Regions from separate parts of the Variovorax sp. LjRoot130 genome, predicted to be linked through region 2. Evidence: predicted binding sites of a transcription regulator. Region 2 holds the regulator's gene; the other holds the start of a gene.
What was found. Region 2 encodes FNR, which switches genes on or off when oxygen is low (the NO sensors DNR and NnrR bind a similar motif). Its sites were predicted from a motif close to TTGATNNNNATCAA; they were not measured.
Positions count from the first base shown of each region.

Region 1: a site for FNR is predicted at 5,564-5,577, ahead of ACSQ86_RS36370 (universal stress protein). Genes of this name have one in related genera too.

Region 1 is NZ_CAXURM020000002.1:1,366,888-1,374,135, forward strand. Features, by position in the region: gene ACSQ86_RS36335 (methyltransferase family protein) at 1-637, opposite strand, end outside; gene ACSQ86_RS36340 (DUF2933 domain-containing protein) at 618-869, opposite strand; gene ACSQ86_RS36345 (hypothetical protein) at 895-1,326, opposite strand; gene ACSQ86_RS36350 (YoaK family protein) at 1,508-2,293, shown strand; gene ACSQ86_RS36355 (hemerythrin domain-containing protein) at 2,530-3,114, opposite strand; gene ACSQ86_RS36360 (NUDIX domain-containing protein) at 3,231-3,692, shown strand; gene ACSQ86_RS36365 (trypsin-like peptidase domain-containing protein) at 3,682-5,076, opposite strand; gene ACSQ86_RS36370 (universal stress protein) at 5,078-5,500, opposite strand; gene ACSQ86_RS36375 (universal stress protein) at 5,637-6,158, shown strand; gene ACSQ86_RS36380 (amidase) at 6,422-7,248, opposite strand, start outside.
Region 2 is NZ_CAXURM020000002.1:1,471,150-1,478,397, reverse strand. Features, by position in the region: gene ccoP (cytochrome-c oxidase, cbb3-type subunit III) at 1-358, shown strand, start outside; gene ccoG (cytochrome c oxidase accessory protein CcoG) at 366-1,805, shown strand; gene ACSQ86_RS36895 (FixH family protein) at 1,826-2,101, shown strand; gene ACSQ86_RS36890 (hypothetical protein) at 2,107-2,352, shown strand; gene fnr (fumarate/nitrate reduction transcriptional regulator Fnr) at 2,333-3,049, opposite strand; gene ACSQ86_RS36880 (sulfite exporter TauE/SafE family protein) at 3,262-3,975, shown strand; gene ACSQ86_RS36875 (hypothetical protein) at 3,999-4,595, shown strand; gene ACSQ86_RS36870 (YgaP family membrane protein) at 5,146-5,361, opposite strand; gene ACSQ86_RS36865 (bifunctional acetate--CoA ligase family protein/GNAT family N-acetyltransferase) at 5,432-7,248, opposite strand, start outside.

The DNA.
Region 1 (7,248 bases), 100 kb from region 2:
GAGCACGCCCCCATGAGGGAAGAAAGCGCGGTGTCACCGCCGCGTATGCCCGCCATGGGTCTCCGAACTCGCGCTCCGAATCGCGCTCTTCGGACATCGCCAGCCGAACGTACATCACGACCAGGACCGGGAACATAGCGAGCGTCAGCACCGTCGGCCACTGAAGCAGAAAGCCGAACATGATGAGAACGAACGCAACGTACTGCGGATGCCGGATGAAGCAATATGGGCCGGCTGTCGCGAGTTCGTGTCGCCGCTGCGCGTAATACAACACCTGCCACGCCTTGGACAACAGCGCGAAGCCGGCGAAGATGGCAACGAAGCTCAGGATATGCAACACGCCGCTGTGCGGATTGCCGTGCTGGCCAGTGAACAGCCACCAGAGGTGTCCTGCCTCGTGCCCGAACAGGTTGACATTGGGGAACTTGGCGCCGAGCCAGCCGGACAACAGGAAAATCGTCAGCGGGAAGCCGTACATCTCCGCAAAGAGCGCCACGATGAAGGCCGAGTACGCACCGAAGCTCCTCCAGTCCCGAAGCGTGGTCGGCTTGAAGAAGCTGTAGGCGAACCCCACGAAGATGAAGGAGTTCAGCAATACCAGGCCCCAGAGGCCGTAGTCATTGTTGGCGCTGTTCATTGTCCGGCTCCCGTGGGCTGCGGCCTCGAGAATGCCCGCCATGACGGTGCCCGTGATGCATGAAGACGTGCATCAACGGACAGGCAAGCACGAGAATCAATGGGAGCACTCCGAGCAAATGTGCCCGGTGCTCGGCGTACAGGAAGAAGCCGCCGACGAGCGCGACGACAAGCAGGGCGATTCCGCCGGGCGAGCGCCAGAATGTCGGCGATTCGTTGTTTCGCGTATCCATCTCCACGCCTCCATGACCGAGGACGCTACCTGGCTGCCGGCGGCTTCGCCGCTTCCCGGTCCATCATCATCTGCATCATCATTTCCATCATGTCCATGCGGCGCTCCATCATGTCTTTCTGCATGGGCGGCTCCGCCGGCATCGAGGACTTGCCACCGTCTTGCCTCGGCATGCCGCTCCTCATCTGGCTCATCATGGTCATGCCGCCCTGCATCGCGCTCATGTGGTCCTTCATCAGCGCCGCACGCTCTGCCGGCGTCTTGGCGGCCTTCATCTTCTGATGCATGTCCTGCATCAGCTTCATTTGCTCGTCAACCTTGGCGGTGTCGGCCTTCGCTGCGGTGCTCGCGGGGTGATGTGCGGCGTGTTCATCCGCCTTTTTGGCTCCCGCCCCTGGGAACGATGAACAACCGGCAAGCGACATCAGCGCTGCGGTGATGAGGATCATCTTCTTCATTTCAGTTCCTTTCGATGCGAATGCAAAATCGGTGGCAATCGCCAAGAGCATGCTCGCTGCAGTTGCTGGCTTCCTTGACGAATATCAATCGCGCGGCCTGATGCAACATCTGTGCGGACCTTCCGTTCGCTACCACCGGGATCTATTGCCGGACGCGTAACATCTGGATTTCGCCATCGAAATGCCCATCAACTACGCAAGGCGCCTTACAGGCCGAAAACGAACCGCGAATGCGAATCGCCACCTGGGATTCGCATTGGCATTCGTGGCCGGGGCCATCAATGCCGGTGGGTTCCTGGCCGTCCAGCAGTACACCTCTCACATGACGGGCATCGTCTCTTCGATGGCCGACAACCTTGTCCTGGGCGTATACGACGTGGTGCTCAGCGGGGCGGGCGGGCTGTTGTCGTTCCTCGCAGGCGCTGCGAGCTCAGCGGTCCTGGTCAACTACGCACGGCGCCGCCGAATGCACAGCGAGTACGCGCTGCCGCTGTTGACGGAGGCCTCTTTGTTGATCTGCTTCGGCGTCCTTGGTGCCCGACTGTCCGATATGCGAGGCCTTTTTGTTCCAGTGACGGTGATGCTTCTCTGTTTCATCATGGGACTGCAGAACGCGGTGATCACCAAGCTGTCGCACGCCGAAATTCGAACCACCCACCTCACCGGCATCGTGACCGACATCGGCATCGAGCTTGGGAAGTTGTTCTATCGAAATGCCGCCGGCCCGCCTTCGCATCTGCGCGTATTGGCCAACCGAGACCGCCTGCGCGTTCTCACGCTTCTCGTTGTTTTCTTCTTTGTTGGCGGTGTGCTTGGCGCTGTCGGCTTCAAGCACGTCGGCTACGTCTCGACCGTGCCTCTCGCCCTGGTACTGCTGGGGCTTGCGATAGTTCCGGCGGCCGACGATCTGACGACTCTTGCGCGTCGCTGGGGCCGCGCGGCCAGGCACTCGCGAAAGAGCAATTGACGCCCTCCTCTCGCGAGAGCCGGTGACTCGTGCAAGACGTCCTGGGTCGCATCGACCTCCCTACTGCACCAGCACCACGTTCGGCAAGGCCACCTGAGGGCCAGGGCAATCAGGGGCACGATCGCCTACCGCCGACACAACGTCCGCGATCGAAATGCGCTCTCCGCCCGAAGCGGTCCAGCCCGCATCGCACCCGGCGACGGACGTCTTCCGGGCGCATTGACCGAGGCACGACGTCAGCTGGCTGCGCCCAACCCGATCGGCGCAGGCACTGCATTGACAATGCGCGTGAAGAGCGCGCGGTAGTCCGCTTCAGGTTCGCATCCGGTCAATGGATCGCGGTTGGTGCTGAACGCCTCGTCGAGGTCTGCCCAATCGTCGTCAGTGAGCACCCGTTCGGCCAACGGCAGGATCTCCCTTTCTTCCATCGCCATGTGAGCAAGATAGAAATCAACATAGCGCTCTGCCGCCTCCTCGAAAGCCTGCCGGCGCGGCTCGCCGATCATCTCGAAGCCGAGCAAGGCGTGTTCGACCTCGCGGATTCTTCGCTCGCCACGCGCATGGTCATCGTCCAGGCGATCGAGCAGTTCGCGCGAAAGCGGTGTCCGCGCACGCAGCTTCGGAAACAGCAACTCCGACTCCTTGCGGTGGTGCCGCTTCTCGGGAAACTCGTCGACGTAGAACAGCATCGCCCGCAGCGCGCCGAAGTCAGGCAGCGTGCCTTGCCGTCGATGCTGCGCCAAGAGCAACAGGACGGAACGCAGCATGGCCGACAGGGCCGAGTGCTCGTCGCGGATGATTCTGGTGGTGGTGTGAGTCATACAAATCCTTGGAAGGCTCTAGACTCCCATAGAGTTCGGGACGCGGCCTTGCTGCAGATCAAATGAAGGTCGCCTCGACCTGCGCAAGGTCCCAGCGCATGGTCCAATGCGCGCAGATGGCGAAGCGAAGTGCTGGATTGCTCATGTACCGTCGCAATGACGGTGTGCTCGAGGTCCTGCTGGTGCATCCCGGTGGGCCATTCTGGCCGCGGCGCAACGAGGGTGCCTGGTCCTTTCCGAAGGGCGAATACGACAGTGGCGTCGAGACTGCCCTTGACGCCGCCAAACGGGAATTCACCGAGGAGACCGGCTTTACGCCCGGCACGCGCCACGCGAGCCTGGGAGAGGCTGGCCAGCGCAGCGGCAAGCTGGTATCGGCCTGGGCCTTCGAAGGCGATTGCGATCCGCAGGCGCTCGAATCCAACACCTTCGAGCTCGAATGGCCGCCGCGATCAGGCAACTTCAAGAACTTCGCGGAAGCAGACCGGGCTGCTTGGTTCACGATGGCTGCAGCACGCAAAAGCATCCTTTCGGGGCTGGTCGTTTTCATCGACCGGCTCGAAGCGCTCAGCGCGTGAGCCCGATGGGCGGCGTCATCGGCACGAAGGTGGTGATCGAACCGCGCCGGATCAGCAGAGCCACGGTCTCGCCCTGCGGGACCGATTCGAGCGCTCTGTCCAGATCGCTGATCCCGGAGACGCCGACATCGTTGACAGCCAGGATCACGTCGCCGAAGCGAAGACCTGCCCGCTGGGCGGATCCCGAAGTGGATCTCACATAGAGTCCTGGCTCGAGCAGCCCGCCCGTCTGCTTGGCTGTGCGCTCGACCAGGTCGAGTCCCAGGCGCGGCTCGCGTCCGTCCCGGGAGGCGACGCGCTGCGGAAGATCGGGTGCGCTTTGCGCAACGGTGAGCTTTACCGTTAGCGGCGCCTTGCGACGCCAGATGCTCAGCGTGATCGAAGCGCCGGGGCGGGCAGCCGCAACGCGCTGCTGGATTTCCGGGTAGGCCGTCGCCGTGTTGGTGTCGACGCCCAGCACGACGTCACCGCTGCGAAGGCCCGCATTCGCCGCCGGTCCGCCGGCATCGACACGCACGATCAGCGCCCCCAACGCAGCGTCGAGCCCGAACGCGAGCGCAAGATCCGAGGTGAGCGCCTGAGTCCGGGCACCAATCTGCCCGCGCGTCACGCGCCCCGTCGACCGGAGCTCGGCGGCGATCCGCATGGCCGTGTCAATCGGCAGGCTGAACGACACCCCTAGATACCCGCCGCTCGCGGAATAGATCATCGAGTTCATCGCGACGACTTCGCCGCGCTTGTTAAAAAGAGGCCCCCCCGAATTGCCGGGATTGAGCGCGACGTCGGTCTGGATCAGGGGCTCGCCGGTGCCGCCGGGCAGGAAGCGCGGATTGGCGCTCACCAAGCCGGCGGTCACGCTTTGCTCGAATCCGAATGGCGCGCCCAGCGCTGCCACCCATTCTCCGGCGCAGAGGCGCGCGCTGCTGCCGATGGCAGCGACCGGCAGGTTTGTCGCGGCGATCTTCAGGAGCGCTACATCGGTGCGTCGGTCGAGCCCGACGACATCGGCCGGCCAACGACGCTGCCCGCCTACGAGGACCGCTGTCTCCTGGGCCCCGAGCACCACGTGCGCGCTGGTCAGCACGTACCCGTCGGCGCTGACGACAATGCCCGACGCAGATGCGCGCTCCGATCCCGGTCGGGATCGGGCCAGCATCCCGTTGTCATCGTTGTCGCCCCACTCTGTGCCTTGCCCGATCGCCAGCACGCTCACCACAGCCGGTGCCTGGCGTGCCACCGCTGCCACGAAGTCGACGCCCTGCCTCGGCGCGTCGGACGGGTCAAGACAGGGCCCGTCGCGAGGCCATGCATGCGTGGTGCCCAGTAACGCCAGTGCGCCGAGCGTCGCCGCCAGGACGCCGCGCGCGAACGGCTTGCTCAGCATCTCAGCGCACCAGCAAGACCGGCACCGTGCATTGCGCCAACACCTTCGTGGCGACGGAGCCGAGCACGAGATTCTTCAACGCGCCGGCACCGTGCGATCCCATGACCAGCAGATCGAACTTTCCCGCTTCTGCGTACGCAGCGATCTCGTCGGCCGGATGGCCCACTTTGTGAACCAAGGCCGCCTCGATACCGTGCTCCGAAAGGAACGCTCGAATCGGCTCAAACACCAGTCGCGCGTCATCTTCGTAGTAGCCATGAACGAGTTCGGGCCCCGCGAAGGCAGCAGCCCGGTGTGGTACCGGGAGAACCGCATAGAAAACCGTATAGGTGTGACCCGCGCCCAGCCCGTCCTTGTGCGCTGTCAGGTAGGAGAGCATGCGCTTCGTGTAGTCGCTGCCATCCACTGCGAGAAGAATTTTCATGATGTTCCTTCGAATCGAAAGTCCCGGATGGCCTGATGTTCGTCGCGCGCTCATCGATTTCCTTTGCGCCAAATCAATATGCAGCGCGCCATCATTCCGATACTGACCGTCTCAACCTGCACCGAAGGAGCGCGTCATGTACCAGCAGATCCTTGTTCCCATCGACGGCAGTCCGACATCGCGGCACGGCCTGGACGAGGCCATCCGCGTCGCCAAACTCACGCAAGGAAGGCTGCGGCTGCTCCATGTGATCGACGAACTGTCCTTCGCCCTCGCCATGGACGCCTACGCGGGATACGCCGGTGACTGGCTGAACGTGCTGCGCGAGAACGGCAGGCGCCTTCTCGATGAGGCCGCGGCCACCGCCCGGGCCGCCGGCATCGAAGCCGACAAGGTGTTGTGCGACAGTTTTGCGGGCTCGGTCCATCAGGTGGTCAATGCCGAAGCCGCCAAGTGGCCCGCAGACTTGATCGTCCTCGGCACCCACGGCCGCCGCGGGGTCGGCCGCGTCGTCATGGGCAGCAGCGCGGAGCACATCCTGCGCTATGCCTCGGTGCCGGTTCTGCTGGTTCGTGCGCCGGAGGGCGAATCGAAGGGCGAACCGGTCCAGGCGCCGACGAGTGTCAGCTTGCCGACCGGCGCGCTGGCCTTCGAGTGATTGGATGCGCGTCGTCGCCTCACCAACACACGAAGGATGGGTCGCGTATCAGCGCATTCTGTTCCCGTCGATGGCAGCCCGACATCGAATCGCGGACTCGAAGAGGCCAACCGCGTCGCCAAGCTGACCCGTGGACGGACTTCGGCCACCATGATGCGCCGGGCCTCCTGCAGCCGCGGCATCGTTGTCCGCACGACGGACTGAGGCGCCCCCTCGGTTCATTTCCGCGAAGACTTGGCCTTGACCTCCAGAGACCCTTCGGCCTACGGCCGGCCCGCCCAAAGCGCCGGACGTCGGGCGGCCCAGGGCATCGACTGCTCGAGCTGCCCGGCCAGTCGTAGCAGCAGGTCTTCACGCGCAAAGCCGGCGGCGAACTGGATGCCGATGGGCAAGCCGTCGCCCGGCGCCACCGCCAGCGGCACGGACATCGCCGGTGTTCCCGCCACGTTGGCCGGCGGCGTGAAGGAGGCATGCCGGAAGACGCGTGCCGTCCACTCCAGGCCGCTCATGCGATCGGCGCCCTCGCTGTAGGTCGCAAGCAGCCCCGGCAGCTGCGGGAGCGTGGGCGTCATCAACACGTCCATCTTCGCGAACCATTCACCGACGGCGCGCGCGACGGTATTGCGCACTTCGAGCGCAGCGGCGAAGTCGACGGCGCTCGCGCTGCGGCCATAGCGATAGTTCGCGAGCGTGGAAGGCTCGAGAGTCGTCGCATCGATGGGGCGGCCGGTTGCGGCGGCAAGTCCGTCGATCCAGCGCACCAGCGTGGCGCACCAGATCTGCGCGTTGGCATGGACGAAGGCCTCCCACGACACGCCAAGTTCCGGCGTGGCCTCTTCGACATGATGGCCGAGCGACTGGAGGTGGCGCGCCGCGTCGCGCGTGGCCTGCGCAATAGGCTCCGACGTGGGCACGCCGTTCCACGAGTGGACCATCAGCCCGATGCGCAGCCTGCCAGGGTCGCGCCCCACCTCTGACAGGAAGCTGCCCGCGGGCGGTGCGGTGTAGTAGGGGTCGCCGGCCGAGTATCCCTGCACCGCGTCCATCAGGGCGGCGCTGTCGTGAACCGTGCGACTGACGCCAAGTTGCA
Region 2 (7,248 bases):
GCCGCCGATGGCCGAGGCGGTCGGCACCCCCGAGGATGTCAAGAACGTCGCCAACTATGTGCTGAGCCTGTCGGGCAGCCCGCACGATTCGGTCCGCGCCGGCCTGGGCAAGAGCAAGTTCAGCGCCTGCGCGGCCTGCCATGGCATCGGCGGCGTCGGCAACCCCGCCATGGGCGCGCCGAACCTGGCCGACAAGGTCTGGCTGCACGGCTACGGGCAGGAGGCGATCATCTCGATCATCAACACCGGCAGGACCAATCAGATGCCGGCCCAGCAGGGCCGCCTGACCGAGGCCCAGATCCATGTGCTGGCCTCCTATGTCTGGGGCTTGTCGAACAAGCCTGCCGCTGCGCCCTAGGGCTGTCATGAAGGATGCCGCTTCCGCGTCGACCCCGGTGAGGCGCCGGGTGATCCCGATCGCCGCCGTTAAGGAAGGTGGCGGCCTGTTCGCCGCGCACCAGAAGGTCTATCCCCGCACGGTGCGCGGCGTCTTCGCGCGCTGGCGCTGGGCCATGGTGTTCCTGACGCAGCTCGTGTTCTATGGCCTGCCCTGGCTCGAGTGGGGGCAGCGCCAGGCGGTGCTGTTCGACCTGGGCGCGCGGCGCTTCTACATCCTCGGGCTGGTGCTGTATCCGCAGGACCTGATCTACCTGACCGGGCTGCTGGTGATCTCGGCGCTGTCGCTCTTCCTCTTCACCGCGGTGGCCGGGCGGTTGTGGTGCGGCTATGCCTGTCCGCAAACCGTCTACACCGAGATCTTCATGTGGGTCGAGCAAAAGATCGAAGGCAACCGCATCGCGCGCATGCGCCTGGACGAAGGCGACTTCTCGCTCGAGAAGCTGGTCAAGAAGTGGTTCAAGCACATCGTGTGGCTCGGCATCGCGCTGTGGACCGGCTTCACCTTCGTCGGCTACTTCACGCCGATCCGCGAGTTGGGCCTGGAGTTCCTGCAGACGCGCATGGGTTCGTGGGAGGTGTTCTGGGTCTTCTTCTACGGCTTTGCGACCTACGGCAATGCGGGTTTCATGCGCGAGCAGGTCTGCATGTACATGTGTCCCTATGCGCGCTTCCAGAGCGCCATGTTCGATCGCGACACGCTGATCGTGAGCTACGACAGCGAGCGTGGCGAGCCCCGCGGGGTGCGTTCCAAGAGCAGCAATGCCCGCGCTCAGGGACTTGGCGACTGCATCGACTGTTCGTTGTGCGTGCAGGTCTGCCCGACCGGCATCGACATCCGCAAGGGGCTGCAGTACGAGTGCATCGGCTGCGGGCTCTGTGTGGACGCCTGCAACACCGTGATGGACAAGATGGCCACACCGCGAGGTCTGATCCGCTACGCGACCCAGAACGGCATGGCCGGCCATTGGACGCCGAGGCAGGTGCTGCGCCGCGTGCTGCGCCCACGGGTGCTGATCTACACGGGCTTGCTCGCTGCGCTGACGATGGGGGTGCTGGCGAGCCTGGTCGTGCGCATGCCGCTGAAGGTCGACGTGGTGCGCGACCGGGCTTCGCTCGCGCGCATCGTCGAGGGCGGCCAACTCGAGAACGTCTATCGCCTGCAGATCATGAACGCGACCGAGCAGGTACAGCGCTACCGCATCGAAGCCAGGGGGCTGGAAGGCTTGAGCGTGTCGCCGCCTGATCCGGTCGAGGTCGGTTCTGCGCAGTCGCGCTGGGTCGCGGTGCGCCTGCAGCTCCCCTACGGCAGCGCCACCGCGGGTTCCCACGTCGTGCACTTCGACGTGCGCTCGGCCGACGGCAGCGCGCAGGTGTCGGAGAAGGCGACCTTCCTGGTGCCTCGTTGAGTTGGCAAAGAGGAGACAAGATGGACGATCATGCGATGACTTCCCCGAAGAGCGAACCCTGGTGGCAGTTCCCGCTGCTGTGGATGGTGATGGCCGGGCCCGCGGTGGTCGTCGTCGCCAGCTTCGTGACGCTCTGGCTCGCCCTGCGCACGCCCGATCCGGTGGTGGCGCCAGACTACTACCGCCAGGGCATCGAGATCAACAAGCATCTGATCGAAAAGAAACTGATGCCCGCGCTGGCGGGCCGCAATCATGCGGCAACGCCTGATGCCGACCTGCCCGCACCCAGGCGCTGATGGTCATGAAGACGCGCAACTGGATGTCGATTCTCTGGCCCGCCTTTCTGCTGGCGAGCGCGGCCGAACTGCTGGTGTTTGCACTGGTCGACCCCGGCGACCTCCACTGGCGCGGCGAGGCCGTCGGCCTGTCCCGCCAGACAGTCTATGCGGCCGGCTTCTTCGTCTTCTGGCTGCTGGCGATAGGGTCGAGCGCGCTGACGCTGCTTTTGACCAGGCCGGCCTCCGAGATCAACAGCCGGGAGGATTGACGATGCGCCGGAGCGCCTCGGCGTCGACGATGCGAAGATTGCGCTTCTCCACCTCGACGATCCCATCCTCCATGAACTTGGAGAGCGTTCGGCTCACGGTTTCGAGGGTGAGTCCGAGGTAGCTGCCGATCTCCTCGCGGGTCATGCGCAGCACGAACTCGGAGCGCGAGAAACCGCGCGCGTGCAGGCGCTGCACGAGGTTGAGCAGAAAAGCCGCGAGGCGTTCCTCGGCCCGCATGCTTCCCAGCAGCAGCATCACCCCGTGCTCGCGCACGATCTCGCGGCTCATGATCTGATGCACGTGGCGCTGCAGCGCCGCGACCTCGCGCGACAGTTCCTCGATTCGGTGAAAGGGCATCACGCAGACCTCGGCATCCTCGAGCGCGACCGCGTCGCAGGTGTGCTGGTTGTTGACGATGCCGTCGAGGCCGATGATTTCGCCGGCCATCTGGAAACCGGTGACCTGGTCGCGCCCATCCTCGGTCGCCACGCGGGTCTTGAAGACACCGGTGCGGATCGCATAGAGCGAGGTGAAGGGCTCGCCGTTGCGAAAGAGCGTCTCGCGTCGTCGGACCTTGCGCCGCGTGGCCACGATCTCGTCGATGCGTTTCAACTCGCTCGGCTCCAGCCCCGCGGGCATGCACAGCTCGCGCAGGGTGCAACTGGAGCAGGCGACCTTGATGTGTTCGGCTTTCATGGAGGGCGTCGAGGGTTGCAGTGATTCTGTGACGCGGTGCGCCGCCCAGGCTTGATGCACATCAAGGATGACGGGTCGACCTGCCCGCATAGTGGGTCATTGCTTGCCAGACCCACCGCCGCAATGAACACATCTCTCGCCCTCGCCCCTGCCGATTCATCTCGCGTCCCGGCCGAGCACAACCGCACGCGCTTCTCGCGCATCGTCTGATCATGCAGACTGCGCTCGCCAGCACTGCGCTCCTGATGGGATTGGTCGGCGGGCCCCATTGCGTCGCGATGTGCGGTGCTGCCTGTGCCGGCGTGATCCGCATCGTGCGCGTGCCGGTGGATGGTGGTGTGGCGCCGCTTTCGGCGAGCCCTCCGGCCGTTTCCGCATCCGTCGCCTTCCATGCGGCCCGTATCGCGGGCTATACGGCTGCCGGGGCGGCCGCCGCAGCGGCGATGCAGAGCCTCGGGTTCGCAAGCGAACAGGTCGCGGCGTTGCGTCCTCTGTGGGTGCTGCTTCATGTGTTCGTGCTCGCCTGGGGCCTGGTGCTCGCCGCACTCGGGCGACAGCCACTCTGGGCGCACCGTATCGGGCGCGCGCTCGCGACGCGCCTGCGGCCGCTCACCGGTTCGATGGCCGGCGTGCTCGCGACGGGTGCGCTCTGGGTCTCCATGCCTTGCGGTCTGTTGTATTCCGCGCTGATGCTTGCCGGGCTGGCCAACGGACCGGCGCAAGGCGCACTGACGATGGCCCTCTTTGCCGTGGGCAGCGGCGTGTCGCTGGTTCTGGCCCCTTGGCTGTGGCAGCGCTTGCGTTCAGGTGCCAGCATTGCGCGCAAGGAATGGGGAACCCGGCTTGCCGGCGGCCTGCTTGCGGCAGTGGCAATTCAGGCGCTGTGGATCGACCTGAGTCATCAGATCGACATATGGTGCCGCTGAAGGGAGACACCATGAGACGCAACATGATCGCGCTGATCGGACTTTCGGCCGTCTGCGCCGCGCTCATGAGCCCTTGCGCTGCCCAGCAGCGCCCCGCGCAGCCAGACCTTCAGATGCAGGGCATGGCCGCCCATGACGTTGCATATCAGGCGGCTCTCGATGCAGCCTCGGCCACAAGAAACGCGTCCAAGGACGCCGCTGCGGCGTTGCTCAAGGCAAGAAGGTATGCAGCTCGGCCCTCTGATCGCCGCGTGAAGGCGGCCGGCGAAGCGGCACGAAAGACCGGGCTGTCCGCCCATCGCGCTTGGCAAAGGGCGCTTGTTGCAGCCGATCGCGCGACGAGCCAAAGCAAGACAGCGGCCGAGCATGCGGCGCAGGCGAGCGAACAAGCCTCTGTCGCCTGGAATCGGGCGCTCGAGCAGATCGAGGCGGCGTCCGACCAGTTCGCTGGGGCGAGCACGGCGCAAGCCAAGAGCGCCGCGAGCGCTGTCTACGAAGATCTCCGGACAGCGCGCGATGCCTTGCGCATGGCAGCAAAGGCGAGCCACGAGGCCGCTGAGGAATCATGGCGGGCGAAAAGGCGGGCGCTGAGCGGAGAGACAGCTTCGGCCGCGCCTTAGCGCCGGGTTAGCCTTCAATGGAGCACAAACCAGACGGCAGCGGCCCATGTGCATGCGAGTTTGGCAAACAGGGCGGCGGCGATACGCAGCGCGAAGCTGCAACCCCCGCGATGGCGGCCAGGGTACATCGGGTCACCGTGTTGGCGCTGACCGCGACCAAGGCGCCGCGCACGAAGTGATGGTCGGCAAGCGCCCGCCTATGCTGCAACGGCGAAGGTGCGCAGGCCTGCGGCGGCGCGCCGATCACCGTCGCCCTTGCGACCCCTTGCGACGTTCGCGCTCGAAGCCGAGCAGGAGCCCGATGCCCAACGCCACGGCCAGGCCGACGACCGCGCCTGGCCGGGCGAGTTGCTCATACCTTCAGTGTCGCTTGAAGCTGCGCGTTCGCCGAGCCGCCGGCGCGCCAGGGATATCGCGAAGCATCAATCCAGGGTGATCCAGGCAATCAGCGCCTGGAGGGCGAGCCACAGCAGCGCCGCGCCGAGCAGCACCAAGACCGCGACGATCATCCACATGGCAGATCTCCCAAGGCGCCTCGATGGGCCGACATTCACGGTCGTCCTGGCCGGCCCCGAGGGCTGTCGCTGGCACAGGTGCCGACGCCGAGCAGCGCGTAGGCGGGGCAGGCGCCGAAGAGGCCTGTCAGCAGGGGCACGATGCCCAGATATCCCCATGGCCCGATCGTCCCGGCAGCCGACAGGCCGATGAGCGCGGCACCCGCCGTGATGCGCAGCAGGCGATCGGCAGCTCCAACATTCCGCTTCATTGCGCACGCTCCTTGTGGCTTCAATGCCATCCATCGTGCGCCAGACATGGGCGGGCGTCCTTGCGATGGATCAAGGGGTGATGATCGGACTGTTCAATGTCCTGACCACGCGCCGCACGCCCGAATCGGCCGGTTCCGCCGGATCGGCCTCGAAGCCCATGGCGCGCGCCAGGTTCAGCATCCGCGTGTTCTCGCGCAGGATGATGCCCACGAGACGGCCGATTCCGCGGCTCCTGGCGTGCTCGATCAATTGCGCGAACAGCAGCTTGCCGAGCCCGGCGCCCTTGAGATCGGAGCGCACGATAATGGCGAACTCGGCCTCCACCCGGTCGGGATCGCTCACGGTACGGGCCACGCCCAGCGTCTCGGGTGCGCCCTGCGCGTCGGAGCCTTCGGCAATGAAGGCCATCTCACGGTCGTAGTCGATCTGGGTGAGGCGGGCGAGCTCGCTGCGCGGCAGCTCACGCCTTGTCTGGAAGATTCGCATGCGGATGTCTTCCGGGTCGAGTTGCTCCAGAAAGCGCCGGTGCTGCGCCTCGTCCTCGGGGCGGATCGGCCGCAGCGTGATCTCGCGGCCGTTCCAGGTCAGGGTGCGGACCCATTGCGAAGGATACGGAAGGATCGCAAAGCGCTCCGCCCCGGCGACCGGCCGCGCGGCGACGCGAATGCGGGCATCGAGAGCGATGGCGCCCGATTCGTCGACATACAGCGGATTGATGTCGAGTTCCGCCAACTGCGGCAGGTCCGCGAGCATCTGCGACACGGCGATCAGCACGTCGTAGAGCGCGTCCAGCTGAGCCGGCGGATGGTCGCGGTAGCCGGCCAGCAGGCGCGACACGCGCGTGCGCGAGACCAACTCGCGCGCCAGGCTGCGGTTGAGAGGGGGCAGGGCGACGGCGCTGTCGGCGGTGACCTCCACCGCGGTGCCGCCCTGGCCACAGAGGATCACAGGGCCGAACACGCTGTCGATGCTGGCCCCGACAATGACTTCCTGGGCATGAGGCCGACGCACCATCGGCTGCACAGTGAACCCGTCGATGCGCGCATCGGGCCGGGCGATCCGCACGGCCTGCAGCATCTCGCTGACCGCATGGTCCAGCGATGCCTGGTCGCGCAGGTCGAGCCGGACGCCACCGACGTCGGATTTGTGCGTGATGTCGCGCGAGACGATCTTGAGCGCCACCGGGTAGCCGACTTCTCGCGCCGCTAAAAAAATGGCCTCGGCCGAGGCGGGAACCGCGAGCGTGGGCACCACCGGCACGCCATAGGCCTTAAGCACGGCCTTGGCCTCCTGCTCACCAAGCCATTCGCGACCTTCGGCGAGCACGGCGTCCAGCTGGCGGTGTGCCGAGGCGACATCGGGCACCGGGTTCTCGCTGGCGCTCGGTGCCTCGATCAGGGTGTCCTGGTTGCATCTGTAGGTTTGCAGCATCGCGAAGGCGCGAACGGCTTCCTCCGGCGTCGGGTAGTCGGGTATGCCGGCCTGTTCGAACAGTTGACGCGCCTGGGCGACGGCGGCGTCGCCGAGCCAGGCGCTCATGACGCGCGGCCCGGTTGTACGCAGCAAGGGCAGACAGGCGCGCGCGATGTCGTCGCTGCGAACGATCGCGGTCGGCGCGTGGACGAACAGCACCGCGCCGGCCGCCTCGTCGGCCAGCAGGGCCGACAGCGTGTCGGTGTAGCGCTCGATCGGTGCATCGCCGATGATGTCGATCGGGTTGGCGTGCGACCAGTTGGCTGGCAGCACCGCATTCAAGCGTTCCAGCAGCGCCTCGTTCGGCTCGGCGAGCGTGATGCCGGCCCGCGCGGCCGCGTCGGCTGCCATCACGCCGGCGCCGCCGCCGTTGGTCATGATGGTCAGCGATTCACTGCGGTTGCCGCGAAAAC